DNA from 4 places in the Austwickia chelonae genome. Region 4 is predicted to be linked to each of the others. Evidence: riboswitches for the same ligand, from Rfam matches in the RefSeq annotation. Region 4 holds a riboswitch; each other region holds the start of a gene.
What was found. A riboswitch is a leader RNA that binds a small molecule or an ion and turns the genes downstream of it on or off. The one in region 4 is predicted to bind cobalamin.

Region 1 (5,484 bases), 120 kb from region 4:
TCGGTGGGCATCCAGTGGTTGTGGCAGCCGGCGAGGTATTTCTCCCAGGCCCACCCGTACTTCATGGGCAGGAGCTGGTTGACATCGGAACGTGCGTTGATCATCGCCTTGTCGTCGACGTGGACCCGGCCGACGTCCTGGACGTGCAGGCTGTCGAAGGACGCGCTGTCCTGGGCGTTCTGGGTGGCGGTCACTGGCAGGCCTCGCATTCGGGGTCGGTGAGTGAGCAGGCGGCCGGGGCGACGGCGGGTCCGGCCGGGATCTCGACCGGCCCGGCAGCCGGCACCGGGGCGGCGAGCGCCGCTGGGGAGACGGCGTTGAGGCGACCGTCGGTGCCTCGGAGGGTGGACTTCTCGACCTGGGTGGCGGCGCGGGCGCGCAGGTAGTAGGTGGTTTTCAGTCCGGATTTCCAGGCGGAGCGGTAGAGTTCGTCGAGGGCTCGTCCGCTGGGTTCGGCGACGTAGAGGTTCAGGGATTGGGCTTGGTCGATCCATTTCTGGCGTCGGGAGGCGGCTGCGATCAGCCAGCGGGGGTGGATGTCGAAGGCGGTGGCGTAGATGCGTCGCAGGTCGTCGGGGATGCGGTCGATCCGGTCGAGTGCGCCGTCGTGGTACTTGAGGTCGGCGATCATCCGGTCGTCCCAGAGGCCGCGTTCTTTCAGGTCGCCGACGAGGTGGGCGTTGACGACGGTGAAGTCGCCGGACATGTTGGCCTTGACGAAGAGGTTCTGGAACTGGGGTTCGATGGAGGGGGCGACTCCGCAGATATTGCTGATGGTGGCGGTGGGGGCGATGGCCATCACGTTGGAGTTGCGCATCCCGTTGGTGCGGACGTGTGTGCGCAGCCGGTCCCAGTCGAGGGTGTGGCTGGTGTCGATGTCGAGTTCGCCGTCGTGTCGGGTGGCGGCCAGAAGTTGGAGGGAGTCGATCGGCAGGATGCCGCGGCTCCACAGGGAGCCGTCGAAGCTCTGGTAGCTGCCGCGTTCGGCGGCGAGGTCGGCGCTGGCTTCGATGGCGAAGTAGCTGAGGGTCTCGGTGGAGTAATCGGCGAAGTCGACGGCTTCGTCGCTGGCGTAGGGGATTCCGAGGGTGAACAGGGCGTCCTGGTGTCCCATGAGCCCGAGGCCGACCGGGCGGTGCCGCAGGTTGGAGCGGCGGGTCTCGGGGATCGTGTAGTGGTTGATGTCGATGACATTGTCGAGCATGCGTACTGCGGTGCGGACGGTGCGCCGGAGTTTGTCGACGTCCAGTCCGGTGGGGGTGATGTGCCGGGCGAGGTTGACCGAGGCGAGATTGCAGACGGCGACTTCGTCGGCGGTGGTGTTGAGGGTGATCTCGGTGCACAGGTTGGAGGAGTGCACCACCCCGGTGTGTCCTTGGGGGGAGCGCACATTGCAGGGGTCTTTGAAGGTGATCCAGGGGTGGCCGGTCTCGAAGAGCATGGTGAGCATGCGCCGCCACAGGTCCTTGGCGGGGAGTCTGCGGTGCAGCCGGAGTTCGCCGCGGTCGGCGGCGGCCTCGTATTCGGCGTACCGGCGGCTGAATTCTTCGCCGTACAGGTCGTGCAGGTCGGGGGTCTCGTCGGGGGAGAACAGGGTCCAGGAGCCGTTGGATTCCACTCGGCGCATGAATTCGTCGGGGATCCAGTGGGCGGTGTTCATGTCGTGGGTGCGGCGGCGGTCGTCGCCGGTGTTCTTCCGCAGGTCGAGGAATTCCTCGATGTCGATGTGCCAGGTCTCCAGGTAGGCGCAGGCGGCGCCTTTGCGTTTGCCGCCCTGGTTGACGGCGACGGTGGTGTCATTGGCGATCTTCAGGAAGGGGACGATGCCTTGGCTGCGCCCGTTGGTGCCGTGGATGTGGGCGCCGAGGCCGCGGACGGGGGTCCAGTCGTTGCCCAGTCCGCCGGAGTACTTCGCGAGGAGGGCGTTGTTCCGGTAGGAGGAGAAGATGCCGTCGAGGTCGTCGGCGACGGTGGTGAGGAAGCAGCTGGAGAGCTGGGGGCGGGTGGTCCCGGCGTTGAACAGGGTGGGCGTGGAGGTCATCAGGTCGAAACCGGAGAGCATCCGGTAGAACTCGATGGCTCGGGCCTCTCGGTCGTCCTCGCGCAGGGCGAGTCCCATGGCGACTCGCATGAAGAAGGCCTGGGGCAGTTCGAAGCGGGTTCCGTGTTCGTGCAGGACGTAGCGGTCGTAGACGGTCTGGAGCCCGAGGAGCCCGAAGTCGAGGTCGGCGGTGCCGTCGAGGGCTGCGCCGATGCGGTCGAGATCGTAGGTGAGCAGTTCGGGGTCGACCCGGCCGAGATCGACCGCCCTGCGGAGGTAGATCGGGAAGTAGCTGGCGTATTCGTCGTTCATCTCCTCGGCGGTGAGCTGTCGAGGCGTTCCGGCGAGGTGGCTGAGGGCTTCGGTGCGCATCCGGTCGAGGAGGAGCCGGGCTGCGACCTGGGAGTAGCCGGGCTCACGTTCGACGAGGGTGCGAGCGGCGAGGATGAGCGCGGTGGCCAGTTCGTCCTGGGTGATGCCGTCGTAGACGGTGCGGCGCAGTTCGCGCAGGACGGGTTCAGCGGTGACATCGGAGATGCCGTGGGTCGCTTGGTCGAGGAGCCGGTGGATGCGCGGCCGGTCGAGAGGCGAGGTGCTGCCGTCGCCTGCGGTGACGGTGATCTCGGGCAGGCCCGTGATGGGTTCCTCGCGCTGGGTCGACGGTGGTGCAGGCGGGGCGGTGGTGCTCGTCATCGTCTGTCTCCTCGCAGGTCGAGGCCGCGGGGTAGGGACGACGGGCGCGCAATGGCATGGCCGCGCGGGGTGTCGCCCGGCCCTCCCTCGAGGCCGTGGACGCGTAGGGCTGTCGCCGTACGCACCGGAGGCAGGTCTTCGGACTCATGGGCGTGGTTCGGGCTGGTCGCCGTCTCCGCCTACTGCCCGTCGCTTCCCAGGCTGTCGCCCAGTGCTCTTGACGGGTGTCGTTCCCATTCACCGCTGCGGGGCAGCCCCGGATTCACACCGGGTTCCCTCTTTCCCCACGCTCGACGAGCGCGGACCACCAGCGACACAAACCCTACATGTTGTGGTGCCGAAGAAAAAAACCCGAAGATATTGGCGTGTCGAAGCCTCAGCACTCCTGCAGTCCACCGAGAGATCCCCCGCGAACTCAACGACCAGCTCAAGAACGTCTCGGATGAATCCGGCGAAAAAGACAGCAGGCCAACAGGTTCCATAAGTAGGCCCTTCCCTCGCCCCTCAGCATCACCTATCATCTGTTCAGATATTCAGATGTAGCGTTCATTGGAGGTAGGCATGTCGGAGACCGTTCGGGGGCTCGATGGCTGCGCGACCGGTTCGGCCAATCCGGACAAGGTCCGTCTCGTCGCGAGACAGATCCCTGCAGAGGAGGAGATCACCCGGGTCAGCGCCCTGTTCAAATTGCTCGGCGATGCCACGCGGACCCGGATCCTGTACGCCTTGCTCGAAGGCGGCGAGCTGTGTGTCTGCGACCTGGCCGCAGCCACCGGAACAACCGAAACCACTGTCTCCCAAGCACTCCGGCTGCTCCGCGCCTCCGGTGTCGTCGCCGGCCGTCGCGAAGGTCGCAATGTCTTCTACCGGCTGTTCGACGCCCACGTCCGGATGCTGCTCGATGTCACCCGCGAACACACCCTGCACGAACATTCCTCCGAGAGCAGCACGGGCCGCAGCGAGCAGCTGAGGGACGCGCGATGAGCGGCCATGGGCACGGACATGGGCACGGACACGCCGTCAGCGTTTCAGCCACTGGGCGCCACCAATGGCGCCTGGCGGTCTCCTTCGCCCTGATCGCCGCCTTCTTCGTCGTCGAACTGGTCGCCGGCCTCGCCGCAGGATCCCTTGCGCTGATCAGCGACGCCGGACATATGGCGGCGGATGTGGTCACTCTGGGAGCAGCACTCGTCGCCTCCCGCATCGCCACCCGCCCTGACACCACCGGGCGACGGACCTTCGGCTCCTACCGGGCCGAGGTCTTCGCCTCCGGCCTGGCCGTCATGATCATGCTCGGGGTATCGGCCTACATCGCCGTCGAAGCCATCGCCCGCCTGGGCGCGCACCACGAACCGGCCTCGACCACCATGCTGGCCGTCGGGACGCTAGGGCTGGTGGTCAACGTGATCGGCTTGGCTCTGCTGCACAGCGGAGCTGGAGAGAGCCTCAATGTCAAAGGCGCCTACCTCGAGGTCCTGGCCGACACGCTCGGTTCAGTGGGCGTCATCGTGGCCGCTGCCCTCGTCCATTTCACCGGGTCACCCTGGTGGGACACCGGCGTGGCACTGGCCATTGCCCTTTTCGTGGCAGTGCGCGCCTGCGCCCTGGGCAAGGAGGTTCTTGCCGTTCTGGGGCAGCACGCCCCCGCGGGCATCGAACCCCTTCAGGTCCAGAAAGCTCTGGAAGAGGTCCCCGAGGTCACCGAGGTCCACGACCTCCACCTGTGGCAGCTGACTTCCGGCATGAATGTGGCCACCGCCCATCTGGTCACCACGGCCGAACACAAAGCAGACATCCTGACCCTGGCCAGCGCCATGCTGCGGGAGAAGTTCGACATCGCCCATGCCACCCTCCAGGTGGAGACGACGGAGCGCGCTCAGTGCCTGGGCGCAGACTGGTGAGCAGTCCCGGAGAGATGAGCAGCACTCCCAGGCGGCTCGGCCAGGCCTCCCGCAGGCCGAGCCGCCGCCCTGCAAGTTCACCGGCATGTCAATAAAAGATTTTCATTTTCGCTAATGGACAGGGGGCCTGATGGCCTCCCGCGAACTCGAAAGACACCCGGCAGATCCGCGTAGGCCGCAGAACTCACCGCCGGGCCGCCCCCCACGGGAACAATCCCACCCCGTCGAAAGACATCTCCGTCGAGATGTCCTCCAGCCCCCCCGCCGGCCCCCTCATCCACCCCGGGCCACCTTGCCGTTGATGGCGGCTATTCCCTTGCACTGCAAGGCAATTCGGAAATTTATCTGCCCGCAGGACAGTAAAAGAAAGCCTCACACCCCCGCAGGAGATCAGTACTAGAGCTGATATCAGCAGCTTGCGCCCATCGACCGAATCATGGCTCACTAATTCCTCACCTAGAACTACGGGAAGCCCACTTCGAAACAGAGCGAAGCCCGCCCTTATAGATATAGCCGTAAATTTTTTTAGAAAAATATGTGAACTCTCCCGAAAGCACCTGAGGGGCCCAGAAATTCGCTGGTCAGAACCGGTGCTACGATGCCCACGCAGCGCTCCTATGTGATACATGGAGCATCATCGCTAACGCCATTTATCACAAAAGGTGCACTGTGCCTCACTTCCTCACGTTCACCCACGACGAAAACAGTGAAATCCCGGCTTCGCGCCCGCACTGAAGCAGAGCCGTGGGTCACCCCACCCATGGGCATGGGTAAAAACGGAAAAAGGAACGCCATATGCGCATTGCACGAGGTCTCGCCTGCCTTGTCGTCTCCGCGACAGCGTTGACG
Region 2 (5,484 bases), 600 kb from region 4:
TCCTCGACACTGAGATCCTCTACCGTCTCCGCCTGCTGCTCGACAACAGCCAACCTGCGCGCCGCCTCCCTACGAGGGAGCACCTTCAGGTCGACCTCGTCGAGAGTCACCACCCCTGACTCCGGCTTGAGGACCCCGGCAAGCATGCGCATCAACGTCGTCTTACCTGCCCCGTTCGGGCCGAGCAAGCCGACCGTGCGCCCAGGAACCGCCCCTACCGTCACCTCACCGACGATGAGATGACCTTCGACGCTCCAAGACAGCTCGTGTCCGGTCAGACTCATGAGGCCCTCCGACGGCGTACGAGGATGAAGGCGAAAACAGGAACACCGACAAGTGCCGTCATCACACCGACCGGGACCTCCAAGGGCGCAAAAGCTGTCCGTGCAATGGTGTCCGCCCAGACCAAGAAGATCGCCCCGACCAAGGCCGCCGTCGGCATCAGAACTCGATGCCGAGAACCGACCATGGCGCGCGCGATGTGCGGAAGCACCAGACCGACGAAACCGATCGCGCCGGAGCTGGAGACGATCACCGCGGTCATCGACGCCGTGACGAGCAGAAGCAGCCCACGAATCCGGACGACCGAGACTCCCAACGAGGCAGCGGCTCGTTCGCCGAAAGCGAAGGCGTCCAAGGACGAGGCGCAGAACAAGCAGAGCAGAAGGCCGAGCGCGAGCGCCGCAGCGGCCAGGGCGACGTCCTCCCAACTAGAGGTGGCCAGCGAGCCCATCAACCAGAAAAGCACACCACGAGTTGTCGTGGCGTCGGCACCGATCATGACGATGAACGAGGTCAGCGCGGAGAAACCCTGGGTGACGGCGATTCCGGCCAAGACGACGGTGGCGGTGGTTCCGCCGGCGAGTCGAGCGAGCAGGAGCATCGCGCCGAAAGCGGTCACCGCGCCGAGCAAGGCTCCGCCAGAGAGGCCGAGGGTGCTGCCGACACCCAGGACCAGGACACAGACCGCGCCGGTGGAGGCTCCCGAGGAAACTCCCAAGAGGTAGGGGTCCGCGAGCGGATTTCGCAGGAGCGATTGCAGGACGACACCGCAGATCGACAGGCCTGCCCCGCAGAATGCCGCGAGAAGAACCCGGGGGAGTCGCAGGTCGGCGACCATGGCGATCTCGAGTGCGGATGCGCCGGAAGTCGTGGCTCCCAGTCTTTCAAGAAGGATGTTCCAGGCAGTCGTGACCGAGATCGGGGCTGGCCCGAAAGTCACCGTCACGACGACGGAGAGGATGAGTGCGGCGATTCCGGCCGCCCAGAGAGCGGCAAGGCCCAAGGGTCGGGGAGCCTCGATTTTCACGATCTGAGGCCGAGTTTTTCGATACCTGCGGCGAGTTTCTCCATCGAGTCCACAGTGCGGATCGAAGGGTTGAGTTCGGATCCGGCCAACCGGATGTACTGCTTGTTCTTGACTGCTCTCATCTGTGAGGTGACGGGGTGTTTCTCGAGGAAGTCGATCTTCTCGTCACCGGAGTCGGCCGACTTGCGCCGACGGGCTAGATCGGCGATCACAATGACGTCCGGGTCCTTGGTCGCGAAGTCCTCCCAGCCGACCTGGGGCCATTCCTGCTGGGATCCGGCGTAGACATTGGTCATTCCCACGGCCTCGGCAGCTATCTGTGGCGAGCCGAGGCCCCCTGCCACATAAGGAGACTCCGAGCTCGCGAACCAGAAGGCAGCTGTCACCGGATGTTTCTTCCCCTGCCCGGAGACCGCTTCGACTCGTTTTTTCAAGGACGCGACCATCTCCTCCCCGGCTTCACGTCGACCGGTCAAGGATGCAAGTTCGGCGACCTCCTGGTAGATGGCGTCAAGGCTGAGCTTCGCGGTGCGCTCCCCGTCACCCTTGCCACCGGGGCTCTTCGCACACTCGGCAGGCGCCATGTACACCGGAACGCCCAACCGGGTAAAAGCCTCGGGTTTCGTCGATCCTTCTCCAGGCAGGTCAGCGAAATAGGTCGCGGCGACGAAGTCCGGCTTCGCGCCCAGGACGGTCTCCATCGACGGGTTGTTGTCGGCCAACCGGGGAATGCGGGAGTTCTGTTCGGTGAAGCGCGGTAATACCGGGTCGAACCAGGTCGAGGTGCCGACCATTCGATCGCCGAGGCCCAGGGAGAGCAGGGTCTCGGTGCTCGACTGATTCATCGCGACGATCCGCTGCGGCGCTTTGGTCACGGAGATCTCACCGCCACAGTTGGCCACCTTGGCGGGATAGCCCTTCGCCGGGCTGTCGCTTCCGTCGGTCTTCGAGGCACCTGGGGTGGATCCGGACGGACCGCATCCGGCGATCGTGACGGTCAGGAATGCTGCTGCGGCGATGGCGGACAGTGCAACGCGGGAGGAGGCCAAGGGTATGAGGTTCCTTCGGCTCAACGACCTGGAACGCGAGGCCGGGACGGGCCGACAGCGGCGTGCTGCAGGCGTCGACAGGTCTTCGGGCTCGAGGTCGTCCACGTCAGGTACCTTCCCAGGCGGTTCGCCCAGTGGCATCTGGCCTGCCGTGTCACTCACACCGCTGCGCGTCAGCTCCGGATTCTCACCGGATTCCCTGCCCTCGACGGGGGAGAGGGCGTCGACGGGGCGAGGCTAACAGGATCGGCTGTGGGCAACCTACCGGTCGCAGGTGCCCACAGCGCAGGTCATTCGCCTTCGGACACCGCTCCCTCGGCCACCACGAGATCCTGCCAGGACATTCCTACCGTCTTGACGACATTCGGACGGTCGGTGGCACGCTCGACCTGTCCGAGGACTACATCTCGCAGAACGTACAGATCCTTCTCCGTGAGAGACCCTTCCTCGATCGCCATGATCACGTCACCGGCTTCCCGCAGCGCCGTGGCCACGTCCTCGACGACGACCTGGGCACGACCGAGGAGTGCCGCGTCGAGTTCACGGCGGTCCGGCTCGTGTGAGCCGATCGCCACGACGCAGGCGCCGTCTGCCACCCATTCCCCCTTGATGACCGGTTCTGCGGACGAGGTCGCGCAGACGATGATCCCGGCCTGTCGTACCGCGGCCTCGACCTCCTCCGGAGAGGTCACCGCGTCACAGTCCAGGCCCAGTTCACGAACTTGCCCTGCGCAGTTCTCGGCCCGGTCCTGCTCGACGTCCGCCACGCTGACATGGCCGATCCTGCGGATCGCGGACATCGCTTCGGCGTGCCCTCGAGCCTGGGGGCCGCCGCCGATCAGGACCAGCTCGTCCACCTCGTCCGGGGCGAGCGTCTCCGCAGCGAGCGCCGAGGTGGCCGGGGTACGCAGTGCCGTCAGTGCCGTGCCGTCGAGCAGGACGCTCGGCGTCAGGGTTTCGGCGTCCATGAGGACGTACCAGGCCTGGATGCGAGGAAGCCCCCTGCCCGGGTTGGCCGGGGCGACCGACAGGACTTTCACACCGGCGGAGGTCGCTGTCGACGACGGCATGAGCAGGAGCTGCCCGGCTCCTGCTTCAGGGCTGCTACGCGGCGGGTCCAGTGCCGGGTCGAGGCCACCCTCCAGCGCTGCACGGAGCAGCCTGCGGGCGCGGTCGGCGCTTACCCTTCGCAGCACCTCGTCGGCATCGATCCAGGTCGGTGTACTCATGTTTTTCCTTCTACAGTCGACATCTCTTCATCGGTGGAACGTCCTTCGACCACGGCGAGTCGGGGTGCGAAGGAGACGGCGATCGCCGAGATCACGCCGAGGACGACGATGTACGCCGCGATCGGCCACCAGCTGCCCGAGGCTTTGAACAGCCATTCGGCGAGGAGCGGTGCGGTGCCGGAGAAGATCGCGGCTCCGATCTGGTACCCGAGAGTGATGCCGGTGTAACGCACTTTCGCGCTGAAGGTCTCGGACATCAGCGTGCCCAGGGTCGCGGTGACCGGTGCCCAGGCGATCCCGAGCATCAGCGCTGACGCCAGGTAGAAGGCCGGCATCGATTTCGTGTTGACCAGTAGGAAGTACGGGAAGGCCATCGCGGTCAGCAAGCCCACTCCGACGAGGTAGGTGCGGGTCCGTCCGACGCGGTCGGACAGCGCTCCGAAGGCGGGGATGCAGAAGCAGCTGACGAGGGCTCCGAGCAGGACCGCGTTGAGGGCGTCTTGTTTTCCGTAGCCGATCTTCATCGCGTACGACCCGATGAAGGTCACCACGATGTAGAAGGGTGCGGTTTCCACGGCTTTCGCGCCGACGGCGACCAGCACGGAACGCCAGTGTTCGCGCAGGGTGGTGACCAGGGGGAGTTTCTCGACGGTGCCGCCGTCCTGGACCTTCCGGAAGGCGGGAGTCTCACCGAGACCGTCACGGATCCACAGGCCGATGACGACCAGGGCGATACTGAACACGAAGGGGATTCGCCAGCCCCAGGTCTCGAAGGCCTCGCCGGGCAGCATGGTGGCCAGGAGGATGGCAGCGTTGCCCATCAGGAGGCCTAGAGTCACGCCCATCTGGGGGATCGCGCCGAAGAGTCCTTTGCGGTGGTCCGGGGCGTATTCGTAGGCGAGGAGCAGTGCACCGCCCCATTCGCCTCCGATGGCGAGCCCTTGGATGATGCGGAAGAGGTACAACAGGATCGGAGCGGCTATTCCGATGGTGGCATAGGTGGGGAGCAGACCGATCGCTACTGTGCCGAGACCCATGATGGACAGGGTTATGACCAGGGTTTTCTTGCGTCCGACGCGATCTCCGATGTGGGCGAAGACGATGCCACCGAAGGGGCGGACGACGAAGGTCAGCAGGTTACCCAGCCAGGCGAGCATGAGCGCGATGAACGGGTCGTCGTTCGGGAAGAACTGCTTGCTGAAGATGATCGGGGCGACGCTGGCGTAGAGCAGGAAGTCGTACCACTCGATGGCGCTACCGGACAGGCTGCCGATCAGTACTCGGCGGTTGGTCGCCTTCTGGTCGATGGGCGGTGGTGGCGCCTGGGCCATGTGGGCTCCTCGCGACGGAAGCGGGATGTCGTTCCGGAGATCATGCCATCTCCCTGGGAATGATCTGTCATTTTTATAGGGGTATTTTTGTGGCTTTTTGTGGGTTAAGCACCTTCTGACCTGGCCAGGGAGTATTTGAGGATTCGGTCGACGAGCGCGGTCGGTAGCCGGTCAAGCAGCTCGCGCCTTCGGTTGAGCCGTACGGGGTAACGGGGCTTCGGGTGGTGTGCGGTCGTGGCATGGAAGACGGCCTCGGCCAGGACGGAGGGGTCGGAGGCTTTGGCGTCCTCGTCTCCGACCCTCTTCCCGGCTTCGCGGGCCAGAGGCTTGAACGGGGAGCTGTCAGGGACGGCGTCGAAAGCCGCGGTGATCCGGGAGGTCATTCCCGTGCGGAAGGGGCCGGGTTGCATCAGGATCACGTCGACACCGACGAACATGAGTTCGCGTCTGAGCGCATCGGCATAGGCCTCGACGGCATGTTTGCTCATGGCGTATGCGCCGTTCATGGGCATTGCCCGTTGCCTTCCGGTCTCGGAGCCGATCAGGACGACTCGACCACCTGCCTG
Region 3 (5,484 bases), 440 kb from region 4:
TGCGGCTGACCGCCGTGCTCGATGCACTCCACATCCACGTGATAGACGGCAGAGACCACCTGAGGGGTCAGCACCTCCCGGGGCGGCCCGTAGACCACCGGCCGACCCCTGTCGAGCAGGACCAGCTCGTCACAGACCCGCCCGGCGAGGTTCAGGTCGTGCAGGACGACCACGGTGGTCGCGTCGAGAGTGCGCACGAGCTCGAAGAGTTGGAACTGGTGGTGCAGGTCCAGATGATTCGTCGGCTCGTCGAGCAACAGGAAGGGCGCGTTCTGGACGATGGCTCGGGCTATCAGCACGCGTTGGCGCTCGCCGCCGGACAGCTCGGTGACGAGCCGGTCGGCGAGCGGCTCCAGCCCGACCCGTTCCAGGGCCTTGCTGATCCGTTCCTGGTCCTGGGTGTCGCCGTAACGCAGGAGCGGCCGGTGGGGGAGACGCCCGAGGTTGACGCTGTCACGCACGGTGAGCGGCAGCGCAGCTTCGTTCTCCTGGGCGACGACGGCCATCTGTTGGGCGATCTGCCGACGGGAGAACGCACCGATCTCGGTCGCCCCGAGCTCGATGGTGCCCGATTCGTGGGAGAGCGCCCGGTGGAGAGCCAGCAGGAGAGAAGACTTACCGGCCCCGTTGGGCCCGATGATGCCGACCGTGCTCCCGGCGCGGGCCGTGAATCCGACACCGTCGACGACGATCCGGCCGCCGCGACGGACGGTGACCTCGTGGGTGGAGAGGGCGTCGGGTGCGCTGTTCATCGGTGAGTCTTCATGGCGCGGATCATGACAAGCAGAATGGGAGCGCCGACGAGGCCGGTGACGACGCCGATGGGGATCTCCGACGGGGCGAAGACCACTCGGGCGAAGGTGTCGGCGATGACGAGGAAGATGCCTCCGGACATCGCGGCTCCGACCACGAGCACCCGGTGGTTACGGGCCAGGAAATGCCGACACAGGTGGGGGACGACCAGCCCGACGAAACCGATACCGCCTGCGGCGGCCACGGCGACGGCGACGGCGAACGAGACGACGAGGGTGACGACGACGCGCATCCGTACCGGGTCGAGGCCGACGGTCAACGCGGTGGTGTCGCCGCTGGAGACGGCGTCGAGCAGAGGGGCGGTGACCCAGAAGAGCACGGTCAGTGCCACGGCGACGAGGGTGGCGGCCCAGGCCGAGTCCCAGGTGCTGTGCGACAGCGATCCGAGCATCCAGAACATGACGCTGCGGGCTGTCTCGGGGTCGGCGCTGGAGAAGACGATCAGATTGGTCACCGACTGGAAGATGAACCCGCAGGCGAGACCTGCCAGGACCAGATGGAGGACGCCTTGGCTCCGTCCGCCACCGACCGCGAGGACGAGGACGGTCGCCAGCCCGGCGCCGAGGAAAGCCATCGCGGACAGCCCCGCACCGTGGGCGACGCCCAGGAGAACCACGGAGGCGGCGGCCCCGGTGGAGGCCCCGGAGCTGACACCGAGGACATAGGGCTCGGCCAGGGGGTTGCGGGTCATCGCCTGGAGCGCGGTTCCCCCGACGGCCAGGATCGCTCCGATCCCGAGCCCGGCCAGGACCCGTGGGGCCCGGTTGTCCCAGATCAGGGCGTCAGCGATCGGTGAGGGCGGGGACATCCCAGAGCTGGGTAGGTGGGACAACATGACCTGGGCGATCTGGGCGACGGAGACCTTCGCCGCCCCGAAGTGCATACAGACGATCGGGGTCACCACGAGAGCGATGGTCAGGAGAGCCATCCGGCGGTGAAGATGTCGGCGAGGGCAGGACACAGGGGCACGCTCCGGAGAGCGCAGGCGGCGGAGCACTGGCGATCCGTTCGTCGGTGGGCCGAGGCACGCGGCACGCACATTGACAGAAAAGCGTTGACAGGTATTCGGACTCGGCCTCATCCAGGGTCGGACCCTTCCCAGCCGAAGCCAGTGGTCTTGTCCGCCTGTCCGCCATACCGCTGCGTGTCAGTCCCGGCCTTTCACCGGGTTCCCTCATCAACGGCTCGACCATAGCCATCCTGTGCCGCCACAGGTGGGACAGAGGTCCTTCTTCCTGGTGTCCCGGCGCAGGTATGCGCCTACCGGTGGCGAACGAGCTGTGACATCGGAATCGGAACAGCCGCTTCGGTGTTCGCCGATTCGACGATGACCTGCGCCGCTACCGATGTCAGCGGGTTCGGACGAAGCCCACCACGACGACCACTCCCGCCTTAAAGTGAACGGTGCCTTCCCGCCTCGGGGAAGAACCGACGAAGAAGGAAACAACCTGATGTCTCATCAGCCACCACAGGGGTCGAACGAACAGGCGCAGGGTGGCAGCTATGCTCCGCCGCCGCTGCCGGGGCATCAGCAGACACCAGGGACGCCCCTGATGCCCCCGTACGCCCAACAGCAGACCGCCGGAGCCTCCGCCACCCCAGGGGCACACCCCGGGAACACCCAGAACGCAGGCCACGTCCAAGGCCAGCCCCAAGCCTGGACCGGCTACCAGCAGCACAACGCCGGCTACCCGCAGACCGGCGGATACCCCCACCAGCAGCAGTACGGGCAAGGCCCCGGACCCAACCCCATGTATCCCGGGCAGATGCCGCAACAGCACACCAAGAAAGGTCTCCTGGGTTCCCTGTTCGACCTGTCCTTCCAGCATTTCGCGACCCCGCACATCGTACGGATCGTCTACATCCTGCTCATGAGCCTGGTCCTCGTCTTCACCTTGCTCGCCCTGCTCTCCTCCTTCGTCCTGATGGCCAACAAACAGGCCGGCTTGGGCATCGTGATCCTGCTCGTCGCCCCCTTCATCGGGCTGATTCAGCTCGCGATGGCCCGCATGACCTTGGAGGTGTACATCGCCATGTGCCGTACCGCCGAGGAGACCTCTCGTCTACGTGAGGAACTGAGCCGACGCTGACCCGCACCGCGACGGGTCACGACGTGACGACCACCCCCGGCGGGTGTCTCCGGGATCCACCCCCCGGAGACACCCGCCAGATGGTCACCGGCCGGTGGGCCCGTCCTCGATCTCGCCCTCCACGTCCAGGTAGATCTCACGCAGCTGGTCCATGACCTCCGGGTCGGGTTTCTCCCACAGCCCACGGTCCGCCGCCTCGTGCAGACGTTCCACCATGGAATGCAATGCCCACGGATTCGCCTCCCGCAGGAATTCCTGATTGGTCTCGTCCAGGACGTACTCCTGCGCCAAGGACTCGTACATCCAGTCCTGCACGACCCCGGCGGTCGCATCGAAACCGAACAGGTAGTCGACCGTGGCCGCCATCTCGAAAGCACCCTTGTACCCGTGGCGACGCATCGCCGCCAACCACCGCGGATTCACCACCCGGGACCGGAACACCCGCGCGGTCTCCTCCGCCAACGAACGGGTACGAATCGCCTCCGGCGCTGTGGAATCTCCGACATAGGCGCGAGGGCTCTCCCCGGTCAGCGAACGCACCGTGGCGATCATGCCCCCGTGGTACTGGAAGTAGTCGTCCGAATCGGCGATGTCATGCTCCCGGGTGTCCACATTCTTCGCCGCGACCTGGATCCGCCGATACGCGGTCTCCATGTCACCCCGCGCCGGCGCCCCGTCCAGATCACGTCCGTAGGCGTACCCGCCCCACGTGGCATACACCTCGGCGATATCGGCGTCACCACGCCAACTCCCCGACTCGACCAACTGCAGGATCCCCGCACCGTAGGTGCCCGGTTTGCTGCCGAAGACCCGCGTCGTGGCCCGCCGCCGATCGCCGTGCGAACCCTCCGCAGCCAGATCGGCCTCCACATGGGCGCGCACATAGTTGTCCTGCTCGGACTCCTCCAACCCGGCGACCAATTGCACCGCGTCGTCCAACAATGCGATGACATGGGGGAAAGCATCCCGGAAGAAACCGGAGATCCGCACGGTCACGTCGATCCGGGGCCGACCCAACTCGGCCAACGGGATCGGCTCCACCCCGATGACCCGCCGTGACGCCTCGTCCCACACCGGGCGTACCCCCAACAGGGCCAACACCTCGGCGACATCGTCACCCGAGGTCCGCATCGCCGACGTCCCCCACACCGACAGACCCACCGACCGCGGATGAGCACCCGTCTCCCGGACATGCCGGGCACACAGGTCGTCAGCCAAGGCCTGACCGGTGTCCCACGCCAACCGGGACGGGATCGCCTTCGGATCCACCGTGTAGAAGTTACGCCCCGTAGGCAGCACATTCACCAGACCACGCAAAGGCGACCCCGACGGGCCGGCCGGGACATACCCACCGTCCAAAGCGTGCAAGACCGCCGGGATCTCACCGGCCGTACCGGCCAACCGGGGCACCACCTCCCGGCAGGCGAAACGCAGCGACGCCGCCACCGCCGCCGGATCAGCCGCCGCGAAGGCCTCCGCCACCATCGGATCGGACGCACACGCCGCCGCCAGATGCTCCCGGACATAGACGCCCAGGTCCTCCTCCGACCAGCCTCGAGCAGCCAAACCACCGACCAACAGCCGGGCGAAGGACTCCACCCGGTCGGACAGGGCATGCCCCACACCGAACTCGTCCAGACCCAACGCCGTCCGCAGACCGGGCACCGGCTCGGTACCCCCCGTGAACACCTGCTGCGCGCGCAGGATCGCCAACACCAGATTGACCAGCGCCTCCCCTTGAGGCTCCTGCCCCAGAACATGCAGGCCGTCGCGGATCTGGGCGTCCTTCACCTCGCACAGCCACCCGTCGATGTGCATCACGAACTCGTCGAAGGCATCGCCGTCGTCGACCGACATGTCCTCGACCCCGAGATCCTGATGCAGCTTGGCGGCCTGGATCAGCGTCCAGATCTGCGCGCGCAAGGCCGGGGCCTTCGCCGGGTCCATCACGGACACATTGCCGTACTCGTCGAGGAGCTGCTCCAGGCGGGCGATGTCGCCGTAGCTCTCCGCCCGGGCCATCGGCGGTACCAGGTGGTCGATGATCGTGGCGTGCGCGCGCCGTTTGGCCTGTGAACCTTCGCCGGGGTCGTTGACGAGGAAGGGGTAGATCACGGGCAGGTCGCCCAGCGCGGCGTCCGGGCCGCACCCGGAGGACAGGGCGAGAGTCTTACCGGGCAGCCATTCCAGGTTGCCGTGCTTGCCCAGGTGGACGACGGCGTGCGCGCCGAATTCCTTCGCGACCCACCGGTAGGTGGCGATGTAGTGGTGGGTCGGTGCGAGGTCGGGGTCGTGGTAGATCGCGATGGGGTTCTCCCCGAAGCCACGCGGCGGCTGCACCAGGACGACGACATTGCCGGCTTGGAGGGTCGCCGAGACGATCTGGCCGTCGGGGTCGGCGGCCACCGCGGCGGGGGAGCGGTCGACGAAGAGGTCTCCGGGAGCTTCGCCCCACGCCTCGACCATGTCGTTGCGCAGCTCTTCGGGCAGTTCTGCGAACCAGCGACGGTAGGTGGCTGCGTCGACGCGGACCGGCTGCCCGGCGAGCTGGTCGGAGGTCAGCCAGTCTTCGTCCTGCCCG
Region 4 (5,484 bases):
CGTTGGTGCGGGCGCGCCGCCGGGCCAGGGCGGTGGACACGGCGGCGAGGGCCACCGCGACGGTGAGCTGCGGGTAAGGGTCGTGGGCGGGGTCGCCGCCGGAGCGTCGGGCGACAGCCTCGGCGAGGGCTTCTTGGACCTGGCGGGAGATGCCGCCGAGGGTGCCGGCGAGTTCGGGGTGGGTGGCCATCAGCCGGTTGCGTTGATGGCGCAGTGCGGGGGCCGCTGCCACGGAGACCAGGTGGGCGGTCAGGATGTGGCGCAGGGAGTTCCGGGGGTCTTCTTCGGCCGGGCGTTCCTCGAAGGCCGCGGCGAGCTGTTGGGGCAGTTCGGGGTCGGTGCCGATGATGGCGGCGTCCTTGGTGGGGAAGTAGTTGAAGAAGGTGCGGGGGGAGACGCCTGCGTGTTCGGCGATGGCTCCTGCGGTGACGGCGTTCAGCCCGTCACGGGCGGCGAGTTCCAGTGCTGCGTGGTGGAGGCGTAGCCGGGTCTCCCGTTTTTTCCGTTCGCGCAGGCTGCCGTCGCTCATGACCTCAGCCTAAAGGAATTTTTGCAGAGGATGCAAAGTTGCAGACTCTGCAAAAAAGCCGCATTCTGAATGAGGAACTGTAGGCGCCGCCCTTGACCATCCGGGCCGCCGTGCCGATGGATCCGATGAACACCCAGCGACACCAGGAGCATCCGTGAACACCGCATCCACCGGACCCGCAGTCGGCGAATCGACGTTCACGCTCAGCCGTGACGAGCGCAAGATCTTCGCCGGCCTCATGATCGCGATGTTCGTGGCCTCCATCAGCCAGACCATCGTCGGCCCCGCCATGCCACGCATCGTCGCCGAACTCGGCGGCATGGACCACTACTCCTGGATCGCCACCGCAGCCATGCTGGTCAGCGCGATCAGCGTGCCCATCGTCGGGAAGCTCTCCGACCTGTACGGGCGACGAGCCTTCTGCCTGGGCGGGATCGCCGTCTTCATGCTCGGCTCCGTCATCGCCGGATTCGCCCAGAACTTCTGGACCCTGGTCGCAGCCCGCGCTCTCCAGGGCCTGGGCATGGGCACGTTGATGACCCTTTCCCAGACCGTCGTCGGCGACATGATCCCGCCACGTCAACGCGGCAAATACCAGGGCATCATGGGGTCGGTCTTCGGTCTGACCTCGGTAGCCGGGCCTCTGGCCGGTGGATTCATCACCGACCACTGGGGTTGGCGGTGGCTCTTCTTCGCCGCCTTGCCCTTCGGTGTCGTCGCCTTCGTCGTCCTGGCCGCCTCCCTCCATCTGCCCCACGAACGTCGGGACGCCCGCCTCGACTGGCCCGGTATCCTCACCCTCAGCCCCGCCCTGGTACTCCTGCTGACCGCCACCACTCTCGGCGGGACCACCTACCCGTGGGGGTCGACCCGGATCATCGGCATGTATGTCATCGGGACGCTGCTGCTCCTGCTCTTCATCGCCCTCGAACGCCGCAGCGACGAGCCGATCCTGCCGCTGCACCTCTTCGGCAACTCCTCCTTCGCCTTGTCGGTGCTGGCCTCCTTCGTGCTGTCGATGATCATGTTCGGTGCCATCATCTACATCCCGGTGTACGCCCAGGGCGTCCTCGGCGTCAGCGCCACCAACTCCGGGATGATCCTGATGCCGCTCATGGTGGCCCTGGTGCTGATGGGCATCGTCGGAGGGATGTTCATCACCCGCACCGGCCGGTACAAGGAACTGTCCGTCCTGGGCGTCCTCGTCGTCACGCTGGGATATCTGCTGCTGGCCCGCCTCGACCGCACCTCCGGCGAACTCGAACTGACCGCCGCGATGGCCGTCATCGGTATCGGCCTGGGCGCCTGCAACCCGGTGTACACCCTGGTCGTACAGAACAGCGTGATGCGCGCCGACCTGGGCGTCGCCACCGCCGGGGTGCAGTTCTTCCGCAATGTCGGCTCCACCGTGGGTGTCGCCGTCTTCGGCACCATCATGACGACCCGCCTCCCCGAAGCCATCGCCTCCCACCTGCCCACGCAGACCCCCAGACAAGGTCTCACCGGCGTCAACGCCGGATCCGTGCTAGACCCTTCGACCCTGCAGAAACTGCCACCGGCGATCGCCGAAGCCGTCCGCTGGGGCCTGTCGGACTCGCTGCACACCGTCTTCCTCACCGGCCTCCCCCTGGCCCTGCTCACCCTGCTGCTCACCCTGGGGATCACCCCCACCCCGCTGCGCGACACCGTGCACACCGACGAGGGGCAGGGACGCGAACTCCTCGACACCATGGGACGGTCCGCCGCAGGTGACCTGCTCGCCGTCCCCCTGGGGCACGGATCAGCGGCCTCCCGTACCAAGGAACGACTGCTCGGGCTGCAACTGAGGCTCCTCGCCGAACAGTCCGGCCGCGGCACCCACCCCCACCTGGTCCGCGCCGTGGAAGATCTCGGCGAAGGCAGCCTCGACCGCGGGATCGCCCTGCTCGACCGCACCTCGCTGATGCTCACCACCGAAGACCACGAGCTCGTAGTTCGATCCGAGAAATATGCCGCCGAGGTCGCCGCCGCCGGAGAACGCCCCGGTGGGGTGCTCTCCCCAGAGCTGCAACGCACCCTCGCCGCGGCGGCCGCCGAACTCGACGAGGACCACGTCCTGAGCACCGTGGAACCGCTGGTGACCGAACGCCACTCCGCCGTCGACCTCGACAGCCTGTCGGCGGTCAACAGTGCCCTGACCGCGGCATTCCTCGTCGACCTGACTCGACGCCCAGGTCAACGAGCGGACACCTCCGGGGGAATCGCCCCCGAAGACCAGGTGTAGTAGTCGTCCCCGGCGTAGCCCGACACCGACCAGCCTTCTTGGGTCAGCGCCGACGCGACGACCGCGCCACGGACATTCACGACGCCGTCCCCGGCCGCGCCGACGACTCGCGCCGCTGCCGCCGCCAACAGCCGACGGTTCCGCGGGCTGTCCAACAAAGCACGCTGGGTGACACAGAGCCGACCGTGCTCGTCTCGCACCAGGTCGAGAGCAGCGACCGGGTCGCCCAGGTCGTCCCGCACGATCACCAACTCGAAGGTCTCCTCCACGAGAGCCGCATCGATCCAGCCCTTCTGCTCACGGCGCCGGCTCTCCATCCGGTCGTGGCGAATCAAGTACTTCATCGTCCCGGCCTGCCACAGGGCGTTCTGCCCGCGATGGTGAGAGCACAACCGGACGACGGACGCCGGGCAGCCATGATCGGGAAAGGTGAGCGGGGGTGTACTGGCGATGGTTTCGGTCATCTCGCTAGCTCCTCGGTAGCGTCCCGAGGCGCAAGAAGGGACCGTGCGGCGATGCCGCCGTCACCCGCCCCCTGGCCTCGAGGGTCGATGTGGGCCGACCGTCAGGCGACCGGACTGAGCCTGCCAGGAAAGCACGGGCATCACCGTTGCGGGACAGCGCCGGATTCTCACCGGCTTCGCTGAACGATCGACAACCGCGGCAGTGCGGTCGCCGTCACAGTAACACCGGCGATCCGGGCACGTCCCGGCATCAACCGGCACCGACCTGCGTGTCACGCCCCGCAGCTGCCTTCCACGAGAAGTCTCTTCGTTCGGGCCAGGCAGCCCACCCAAGTGTTAGCGTGTGCCCGGGTCGTCACCGACGACCCGCCGACCCTCCAGCGAAGCCGGTGAGAACCCGGCGCTGTCCCGCAACGGTGATGCCCGTCCCCGACGGTCTCAGCCCGGTCGCCTGGAGCTGTCGGTACCCCATCGGTCCCCGAGGCAGGGACACCGGGAACGGTCGGCCATCCGGGCGACCACGGTGTGCTGTCTCGGACGTCACCCGTGACAGGAGCCCTGGAATGCTGGAGCAGCCCGCCACCCCGATCGCCCGCCGTGAACGGCAGCGCCCCCGCACCGCAACCCATCTGGCCGATACAGACCGTTGGATCGCCCCCAACTACTCACCCGTGCCGATCGTCTTGGCCAGCGGCGAGGGCGTCTGGGTCCAGGACATCGACGGGCACCGATACCTCGACGCCCTCGCCGGATACTCGGCGCTCAACTTCGGCCACCGCCACCCGGCCCTCCTGGCTGCCGCTCACGCCCAACTCGACGAACTCACCCTCACCAGCCGGGCTTTCCACTCGGTCGGCCTGGGCACCTTCTGTCGCGAACTGGCCGACCTGTGCGGCAAAGACATGGTGCTTCCGATGAACACCGGAGCCGAAGCAGTCGAGAGCGCCCTCAAAATGGCACGCCGTTGGGGCGTCGTCGCCAAAGGCGTACCCGTCGAACGCTCCACGATCATCGTGATGGACGGCAACTTCCACGGACGCACCACCACCATCGTCGGTTTCTCCACCGACCCCGACGCCCGCACTCACTTCGGGCCCTTCACCCCCGGCTTCCGCATCGTCCCCTACGGCGACCTCGACGCCCTGGCCGCCGCCATCGACAATGACACCGTCGCCGTCCTCCTGGAACCCATCCAGGGCGAAGGCGGCGTCGTCATCCCACCCGACGGCTTCCTCCGAGGAGTCCGCCGCCTGTGCACCGAACGACGCGCCCTGATGATCGCCGACGAGATCCAATCCGGACTCGGCCGCACCGGAACCCTCTTCGCCTGCGACCACGAAGACGTCGTTCCCGACGCCTACCTGCTCGGCAAAGCACTCGGCGGGGGGATCGTCCCGGTATCCGCCGTCGTCGCCGACACCGATGTCCTCGGCGTCTTCACCCCCGGATCCCACGGCTCGACCTTCGGGGGCAACCCCTTGGCCGCCGCCGTCGGCACAGCCGTCGTCGAACTCCTCCGCACCGGTGAATACCAACAACGCGCAAAAGAACTCGAACCGCTCCTCCGCGAAGGACTGCACCGACTCCTCGGCCGAGGACTCACTGCCGTGCGCCTCCGCGGACTCTGGGCAGGCATCGACATCGACCCCGGCCTCATGACCGGAAAACACGCCGCCTGGCAGATGGCCGAACACGGCGTCCTGGTCAAGGAGACCCACGGCTCGACCCTCAGGATCGCCCCACCGCTCACCATCACCGCCACCGAGATCTCCCAGATCGTCGACGCCCTCGACGCCGTCCTCGCCGCCGCCTGAACCCGCCCGACAAAGACACCTCTAGCATGAGCCTCGGACCACCACGGGACGAAGGGAACACGATGAGCCTCCGACACCATCGCACCAGAACGGGCACACCGTGAACCGGACGATGCTGCTGATCGGGATCGGCGCCGGCGACCCCGACTGGGTCACCCTCGAAGCCGTCCGCGCCATCCAGACCATCGACGTCCTCTTCGTCGTGCTCAAAGAAGCCGATCTCGACGAACCCGTCCGTATCCGGCGCGAACTCATCACCCGCCATCGCACCACCCCTCTCCAGGTCGTCGAACTGCGCGACCCGCCCCGGCCCTGGCGATCAGCCCCCGACTACGACGCCGCCGTCACCCGCTGGCGCGAACAACGCCTCGACCGGTGGGGGCAGGCCGTCTCGGAGGCGCTCGCCGACGGCCA

Region 1: linked by a shared signal. The riboswitch ahead of DX923_RS12395 (ribonucleoside-diphosphate reductase subunit alpha) and the one ahead of DX923_RS12925 (hypothetical protein) in region 4 are both predicted to bind cobalamin.
Region 2: linked by a shared signal. The riboswitch ahead of DX923_RS15465 (ABC transporter substrate-binding protein) and the one ahead of DX923_RS12925 (hypothetical protein) in region 4 are both predicted to bind cobalamin.
Region 3: linked by a shared signal. The riboswitch ahead of DX923_RS10925 (FecCD family ABC transporter permease) and the one ahead of DX923_RS12925 (hypothetical protein) in region 4 are both predicted to bind cobalamin.

Annotation. Positions count from the first base shown of each region.
Region 1 covers NZ_CP031447.1:2,805,187-2,810,670, forward strand. Annotated here, with positions in the region: gene DX923_RS12390 (ribonucleotide-diphosphate reductase subunit beta) at 1-209, opposite strand, end outside; gene DX923_RS12395 (ribonucleoside-diphosphate reductase subunit alpha) at 191-2,734, opposite strand; cobalamin riboswitch at 2,847-3,058, opposite strand; gene DX923_RS12400 (ArsR/SmtB family transcription factor) at 3,296-3,718, shown strand; gene DX923_RS12405 (cation diffusion facilitator family transporter) at 3,715-4,635, shown strand; gene DX923_RS12410 (lipase family protein) at 5,431-5,484, shown strand, end outside.
Region 2 covers NZ_CP031447.1:3,523,624-3,529,107, forward strand. Annotated here, with positions in the region: gene DX923_RS15455 (ABC transporter ATP-binding protein) at 1-284, opposite strand, end outside; gene DX923_RS15460 (FecCD family ABC transporter permease) at 281-1,309, opposite strand; gene DX923_RS15465 (ABC transporter substrate-binding protein) at 1,306-2,358, opposite strand; cobalamin riboswitch at 2,418-2,601, opposite strand; gene DX923_RS15470 (ornithine cyclodeaminase family protein) at 2,649-3,587, opposite strand; gene DX923_RS15475 (MFS transporter) at 3,584-4,918, opposite strand; gene DX923_RS15480 (SDR family NAD(P)-dependent oxidoreductase) at 5,023-5,484, opposite strand, start outside.
Region 3 covers NZ_CP031447.1:2,482,768-2,488,251, reverse strand. Annotated here, with positions in the region: gene DX923_RS10930 (ABC transporter ATP-binding protein) at 1-752, opposite strand, end outside; gene DX923_RS10925 (FecCD family ABC transporter permease) at 749-1,774, opposite strand; cobalamin riboswitch at 1,853-2,022, opposite strand; gene DX923_RS10920 (DUF4282 domain-containing protein) at 2,265-2,903, shown strand; gene cobN (cobaltochelatase subunit CobN) at 2,988-5,484, opposite strand, start outside.
Region 4 covers NZ_CP031447.1:2,922,884-2,928,367, reverse strand. Annotated here, with positions in the region: gene DX923_RS12935 (TetR family transcriptional regulator) at 1-529, opposite strand, end outside; gene DX923_RS12930 (MDR family MFS transporter) at 684-2,792, shown strand; gene DX923_RS12925 (hypothetical protein) at 2,744-3,256, opposite strand; cobalamin riboswitch at 3,340-3,459, opposite strand; gene rocD (ornithine--oxo-acid transaminase) at 3,820-5,070, shown strand; gene cobF (precorrin-6A synthase (deacetylating)) at 5,171-5,484, shown strand, end outside.